DNA from 2 places in the Stenotrophomonas sp. STEN035 genome. Region 1 is predicted to be linked to the other one. Evidence: riboswitches for the same ligand, from Rfam matches in the RefSeq annotation. Region 1 holds a riboswitch; the other holds the start of a gene.
What was found. Region 1 has a riboswitch for cobalamin ahead of ACVOLL_RS14790 (ribonucleoside-diphosphate reductase subunit alpha). Riboswitches for the same ligand answer to the same signal wherever they lie in the genome.
Positions count from the first base shown of each region.

Region 2: another riboswitch for cobalamin. It lies ahead of btuB (TonB-dependent vitamin B12 receptor); the one in region 1 lies ahead of ACVOLL_RS14790 (ribonucleoside-diphosphate reductase subunit alpha).

Region 1 is NZ_JBRRDY010000028.1:201-3,910, forward strand. It holds gene ACVOLL_RS14785 (DUF2884 family protein) at 1-706, opposite strand, end outside; cobalamin riboswitch at 977-1,193, shown strand; gene ACVOLL_RS14790 (ribonucleoside-diphosphate reductase subunit alpha) at 1,465-3,710, shown strand, end outside.
Region 2 is NZ_JBRRDY010000051.1:14,453-18,162, reverse strand. It holds gene ACVOLL_RS19335 (histidine phosphatase family protein) at 1-263, opposite strand, end outside; gene cobT (nicotinate-nucleotide--dimethylbenzimidazole phosphoribosyltransferase) at 260-1,330, opposite strand; gene ACVOLL_RS19325 (hypothetical protein) at 1,456-1,626, opposite strand; cobalamin riboswitch at 1,614-1,850, shown strand; gene btuB (TonB-dependent vitamin B12 receptor) at 1,966-3,710, shown strand, end outside.

The sequences.
Region 1 (3,710 bases):
GGCGGAACTCCAGCGCCGACTGCAGCCGATCCAAAGCCTGCACCTGCGTGCACAACGACCGCGCGTGCTGCTCCAGGGCGGCAGCGCGTCCTTCCAGGCGTTGCTCCAGTTCGGCGTCGAGTTTGTCTGCGCGCGCATCCAGCTTGTCCTCGCCGCCGGTGAATACCGCCCACAGCATGCTGCGGGCGATGGAGCCGCTCAGGCTCTCGGCGGCATCCTGTACCCGTGCTTCGAAGCCTTCATTGAACAGGTCCTGGTCCCAGCGGCCGCGGCCGATGGTCTGTTCGACAAAGCGTTCGGCCTCCTTGCGCAACTTGCGCACTTTGCGGGAGTTGGCGTTGCCGGTGAGACCTTCGTAAACCGAGTCCAACGTATCGAAGCTGATGCCTACCGACTCGGTGGCGATGCCGGTCACCGCCGGCATCAGCTGGCGCACGCCGTTCTCCAGTGCACGCAGACGCTGTGCATCGGCAGGCGATACCGTCTGCATGCGGTTATCGATGCTCAACTGGCCGTCGTGGAACACGATCTCGCGCATCGGCAGCGTATCGCGACGCAACCAGATGCCGCCGCCGTCGACCAGCACGTTGTAGTCGGTAGATACCCCGCATTGGTCGGCCGACAGTTCCGGCGCCTTTACCGTAGCGGCGTGGGCGGCCAGCGGCAGCAGCAGGGCCAGCGAAGTGGCGATGGGCAGCAGGCGCATGGCGGCGAGCTCGTGGCGGGAGGTTGCGACCAGCTTGGCCGCTCGCGGCAAGGGCTGCGTCGGCCGGAAGTCATACCCGAAAATTTCATCAGAAATTTACGTTATCAAGACAGGTTGTTTCCCTACAAAAAAACTCTGCAAAAGGCTTGACTGCGCACTCCGTTCCAGCAGGTTGCAGTGTCCGGCCCGGGCGCCAGCCAGTCCAAGCCTTGTGCCGCAAGGCTTGGCAAAGAAATACTAGATTTGGTGTTGACCCTGTCATACACCCCCACTATCTTGTGCTCCGTCGGTTCTGGCGGAGTTTTCCGTCGGATTAATAGGGAAGCTGGTGATGCCTTCAAGGCTAGTCCGGCACTGCCCCGCAGCGGTAATTGGGAACGACCCCGCCAACAGCACTGAGGCACAGGCCTTGGGAAGCGGCGGAGTAGGAGAAGGCCCCCGCCTTCCTGCCCATGAGTCCGAAGACCTGCCGACAGCCACGCGATGCACACCGCGTGGTGCCGGCTGCGGTGTCTTCGAGGGGAAGACGGCTGGTGACGTGGTGCCGTGGCTGCTGCCGACTTTTGGTCGTGCGCTGTCGCGGCTGCTGCGACGCCGTCCTTCCATGCTCGCTGCCCCGTACCGGCTCTGCTTCCTGCGCGGGCAGGAGCTGCGTGCATAACGTTTGCAAGGACACCATCGTCGTGACTGCCACTCATACTGACGTCGCTCCGGCTGAAGCCGGTTTTGAACTGACCCCGCCGCCGACCGCCACCGCCATGAGCGTGACCAAGCGCAATGGCAGCACCGAGCCGGTAGACCTCAACAAGATTGTCCGCGCCATCCAGCGCTGCTGCGAAGGCCTGCATGCGGTGGACCCGATGCGGGTGGCCACGCGCACCATCTCCGGCCTGTACAACGGCGCCAGCACCCAGGAACTGGACGAGCTGTCGATCCGTACCGCCGCCCTGCTGATCGGCGAAGAGCCCGAGTACGGCCGCCTGGCCGCGCGCCTGCTGGCCAACTTCATCGGCAAGGAAGTCTCCGGCCAGGAAATCCATGCGTTCTCGCAGTCGGTCGGCCGTGGCCACGAAGTCGGCCTGATCAACGACCGCCTGCTCAACTTCGTGCAGGTCAATGCACGCAAGCTCAACGACGCGATCGATCCGGCCTACGACCTGAACTTCGATTACTTCGGCCTGCGCACCATGTATGACCGCTACCTGCTGCGGCATCCGCATTCGCGCAAGGTCATCGAGACCCCGCAGCAGTTCTTCCTGCGCATCGCCAGCGCGCTGAGCGAGGACGTGCCCGAAGCACTGGCGCTGTACCAGCGGCTGGGCAGCCTGGACTACCTGCCGTCCAGCCCGACCCTGTTCAACGCCGGCACCAGCCACGAGCAGCTGTCCTCGTGCTTCCTGCTGGACTCGCCGCAGGATTCGCTGGAATCCATCTACGACCGCTATGCCGACATCGCCCAGCTGTCCAAGTTCAGTGGCGGCATCGGTGTCAGCTATACCCGCGTGCGTTCGCGCGGCTCGCTGATCAAGTCCACCAACGGCCACTCCAACGGCATCGTGCCGTGGCTGAAGACGCTGGATTCCTCGGTGGCTGCGGTCAACCAGGGCGGCAAGCGCAAGGGCGCGGCCTGCGTCTACCTGGAAACCTGGCATGCTGACATCGAGGACTTCCTCGAACTGCGCGACAACGCCGGTGATGACTCGCGCCGTACCCACAACCTCAACCTGGCCAACTGGGTGCCGGACCTGTTCATGCAGCGCGTCGAGGCCGACCAGGAATGGTCGCTGTTCGATCCGCGCGTGGTGCCGGAGCTGACCGATCTGTTCGGCCCGGCCTTCGAGCAGGCTTATGTGCAGGCCGAAACCCAGGGCAAGGCACGCAAGACCGTGTCGGCACGCAAGCTGTACTCGCGGATGATGCGCACCCTGGCCGAGACCGGCAACGGCTGGATGACGTTCAAGGACAAGTGCAACCTGGCCAGCAACCAGACCCTGCGCGCCGGCAACGTGATCCACCTGTCCAACCTGTGCACCGAGATCCTGGAGATCACCTCCAACGACGAGACCGCAGTCTGCAACCTGGGCTCGATCAACCTCGGCAACCACCTCGACGCGCATGGCGATTTCGATTTCGAGAAGCTGGCCGAGACCGTGCGCCTGGCCGTGCGCCAGCTCGACCGCGTCATCGACCTGAACTTCTACCCGATCGAGACCGCACGTCGCGGCAACCTGCGCTGGCGCCCGGTTGGCCTGGGCTGCATGGGCCTGCAGGACGTGTTCTTCCGCAAGCGCATGGCCTTCGACTCCGCCGAAGCACGCGCGCTGTCGACCAAGATTGCCGAGGCCATCTATTTCCACGCGCTGGAAGTGTCCTGTGAACTGGCCCAGGAACGTGGCAAGCACCCCTCGTTCAACGATACCCGCGCTGCCCACGGCGAGCTGCAGTTCGACGCCTGGAACGTGGTGCCGGACGACGTCGAGCGTTGGGACGCACTGCGTGAGCGCATCAAGCAGCACGGCCTGCGCAACTCGCTGATCATCGCGATCGCGCCGACCGCGACCATCGCCTCGATCGCCGGTTGCTACGAGTGCGTCGAGCCGCAGGTGTCCAACCTGTTCAAGCGCGAGACCCTGTCGGGCGACTTCCTGCAGATCAACCGCCACCTGGTTGCCGAGCTGAAGCAGCTCGGCCTGTGGACGCCGGAAGTGCGCGATGCGATCAAGCTGGCCGACGGTTCCATCCAGAGCCTGCCGCAGATCCCGGAAACCCTGCGTCACATCTACCGCACCGCATGGGAACTGCCGATGCGTTCGCTGATCGACATGGCCGCCGCACGCGGTGCCTATATCGACCAGTCGGCCTCACTCAACCTGTTCATGGAAAGCCCGAACATCGGCGCGATGTCGTCCATGTACATGTACGCCTGGAAGCAGGGCATCAAGACCACGTATTACCTGCGTTCGCGTCCGGCCACCAAGATCGCCAAGACCACGGTCAGCAGCTA
Region 2 (3,710 bases), on a different contig from region 1:
TCGAAATGCAGCCCATCCCAATCGCCGAAGTCGAGCTCGGCCCAGTCCGGATGGATCTCGCAGAACTGGTTGCTGCCAGCCACCAGCGCATGCGCGGTATCCAGCGCGCGCCGGCGCGGTGAAGCAATCACCCGGCTCCAGCCGATGCCGGCATGGCAGCGGTACAGCGCGTCCATCGCGCCTTCGATCAAAGGCGGATCGGTACGCCCGTCGAGGTGACCGGCACGTCCGGTGGAGGCGTGTCGCAGCAGATCAAGAATCATCGGCCGCCACCGCGATCAGCAACGGCGGCTTCGGCAAACGTTGCCATGCTGTTGTGCAGGGCGCAGGCCATGCGTACCAGCGGCAACGCCAGCGCGGCACCGGAGCCTTCGCCCAGGCGCAGGTCCAACGACAGCAACGGCTGTGCCTGCAATGCCTCCAACAGGCGGATATGACCGCGCTCGGCCGACTGGTGCGAGAACAGCAGCCACGGCCGCAGGCTTGGATTGATGCGGACTGCCGCCAACGCCGCAGCAGAGACGATGAAACCATCCACCAACACGGGAATGCGTCGCTGTGCAGCGGCAATCATCGCCGCGCTGATCGCTGCAATCTCCAATCCACCTACGCGTTGCAATGCTTCGTACGCGGGCGACTCGGCCGTGTTGATCGCATCACCATGCAGGCTCAGCGCGCGTGCAATCAGATTCTTCTTCTGCACCATGCGCACTGCATCCAGGCCGGTGCCGGCGCCTACCAACTCATCCAGCGGCAACGGGCCAAGCACGGCAGCAACCGCACTGGCAGCGGTGGTGTTGCCGATGCCCATCTCACCGAACACCAGCAGATCGGCACCGTCGGCGCAGGCGGCTTCCACCGCGCGGCGACCGGCGTCAAACGCTGCATCCAGATCAGCGGCCGACATCGCCGCTGCAGTACTGAAGTCAGCGGTGCCATGCAGCGTCTTGGCACTGACCACACCAGCAATGGCCGTGGTGGCGCGGCTGCCAACGTCCCATACGTGCAGTGGCAGACCCAGCTCGCGCGCCAGCACCGCAATGGCAGCACCACCGCTGGCGAAGTTGTGCAGCATCTGCACCGTCACTTCCGCCGGGTAAGCCGACACGCCCTGCGCAGTCACGCCGTGATCGCCAGCGAACACCACCACCGGCACACGTTGTGCCACCGGCTGATCTACGCCTTGCAGCGCAGCCAGTTCAACGGCCAATGTCTCCAAACGACCCAAGGCGCCTTCCGGCTTGGTCAGCTGGCGCTGGCGCAGCAGGGCGCGCTGCCGGTATTCCTGCGAAGGCTGGCCGCAGGCCTGCCCGTACCATGTTTCTGTCACGACACTTCCGATACTGCGTTTGCAGCGCGCATTCTAGCCATTCAGCAACAATGCTGCGCATGAGGTGCTTCGGCCACCAAGGCTCAAACCCAACGCATGCAACACGCAGCCCAGGTAAGCGCAGCTCACTCGGGCATTGAGATTGCAGCTTTGATGCAGGCCGCAGCGGCATGCACTTCGCGGGTGCGCCAGCGCTTGTCCGGGCTACGTTGAACCGTGGTTGCAGACACTGCGCCGTGGTGGCCGTTGCCGCCCATTCCGGCAACGCTGCCAGCAATGGCATAGAATGCGCGCACTTTCAGGTGACCGCCCGGCATTGCTGGTCGGTTGAAACGGGAAGCCGGTGCCGCGCACTGCTGGAACTCCAGCATGTCGCCATTCCGGCACTGCCCCCGCAACGGTAAGCAGGACAAGTCCAGACATGGCGCCACTGTGCACAGCACGGGAAGGCGTCTGGACGGAAGCGGCCCACGCCGCCTCGCCTGCGAGTCCGGAGACCGGCCCGAAAGCTGACTGGTTGCGATGCGGAGGGCATGGCGGCGGCTGTAGCGCCGTGTGCGCCGCCTCCGTCTTCTCCCTCTTCTGGCAGCCTCCCCAATCCGCCTGCGCGGGAGCGTGCAGGCCCAGGAGCTTCCATGAAACTGTCTTACCACACCCTTTCGCTCGCCCTTGCCCTGGCATTGCCGGGCGTTGCCGCCGCGCAGAACGCACCGACCGAGCTGGACGACGTCACCGTCACCGCGACCCGCACCCCGGTCTCCATCGAGAACAGCGTGGTACCGGTGCAGGTCATCGACCGTGCGCAGATCGACCACAGCCAGGCCAACTCGCTGCAGGACCTGCTGCGCGGCCGTGCCGGCCTGGACTTCGCCAACCAGGGCGGCAACGGCAAGATCACCTCGCTGTTCCTGCGCGGCAGTAATTCCAACCAGGTGTTGGTGCTGGTGGACGGCGTGCGCGTGGCCTCGGCCACCAGCGGCATGGCCGCCCTGCAGGACCTGCCGGTTGACCAGATCGAGCGGATTGAAATCGTGCGTGGCCCGCGTTCGAGCCTGTACGGCTCCGAGGCCATCGGTGGCGTGATCCAGATCTTCACCCGCAACGCTGGCAAGGGCCTGCAGCAGAACCTGGCGATCACCGCCGGCAGCAACAACCTGCGCCAGGTCAGCGCCGGCTTCAGCAACCGCGGTGAGCGCGGCTGGATCTCGGCCCAGGGCGGTTACCAGAAGACCGACGGCATCAACGCCTGCCGCGGCACCGCCGCTGGCTGGGGCGCCGGCTGCTACGCCGATGAGCCCGACCGCGATGGCTACCGCAACACCTCCATCAACGTGCGCGGCGGCTACGCCCTGACCGACACGCTGAGCCTGGAAGGCCATGTGCTCAACGCCGACAGCTTCAACGAATACGACGGCAGCATCTTCGGCGGCAACGAAGCCGACAACCGCCAGCAGGTCTACGGTGCCAAGCTCGCCTGGGCTGCATCGGATAGCTTCCGTCTGAGCGCACAGGTTGGCCGCAACCGTGACGAAGCCGATAACTACTTCGCGAATGCCAACACCGGCACCCGCAGCTTCGCCAGCACTTTCGATACCCGCCGCGATACCGCCAGCGTGCAGGGCGACTTCAGCTTCGCCGAAGGCCAGCAGATCACCGCCGGCGCCGACTGGCAGAACGACAAGGTGACCAGCTCCACCGCCTTCGACATCGACCAGCGCGACAACCTGGGCGTGTTTGCCGAGTACCAGGGCCAGTTCGGCGCACACTCGCTGCAGGCCAGCGTGCGCAATGACGACAACGAGCAGTTCGGCAACCACACCACCGGTAGCCTGGGTTATGGCTTTGCCTTCGGTAATGGCTTCCGCCTGACCGCCAGCGCCGGCACCGGCTTCAAGGCACCGACCTTCAACGACCTGTACTACCCGGGCTTCAGCAACCCGAACCTGAAGCCGGAAGAATCCAAGAGCCTGAACCTGGGCATCGCGCAGTACGCCGACAACTGGAACTGGACCTTCAACGCCTACGAAACCCGCGTCGACCAGCTGATCGGCTACGACAGCAACTTCGACCTGGTCAACGTCGCCGAAGCCCGCATCCGCGGCGCCGAGCTAACCGGCTACCTGTCGCTGGCCGGTTTCGACATCAACGCCCAGGCCAGCTTCACCGACCCGCGCGACCACACCTCCGGCGCCGCCACCTACGACAACCTGCTGGCCCGCCGCGCACGCACCAGCGGCCGTCTGGACGTGGACAAGAGCTTCGGCCCGCTGCGTCTTGGCGTGACCGCTGCCGGCAGCGGCCACCGCTTCGACAACGCTGCCAACAGCGTGCGACTGGCCGGCTACGGCACCATGGATGTGCGCGTTGAGTACGCCATCAA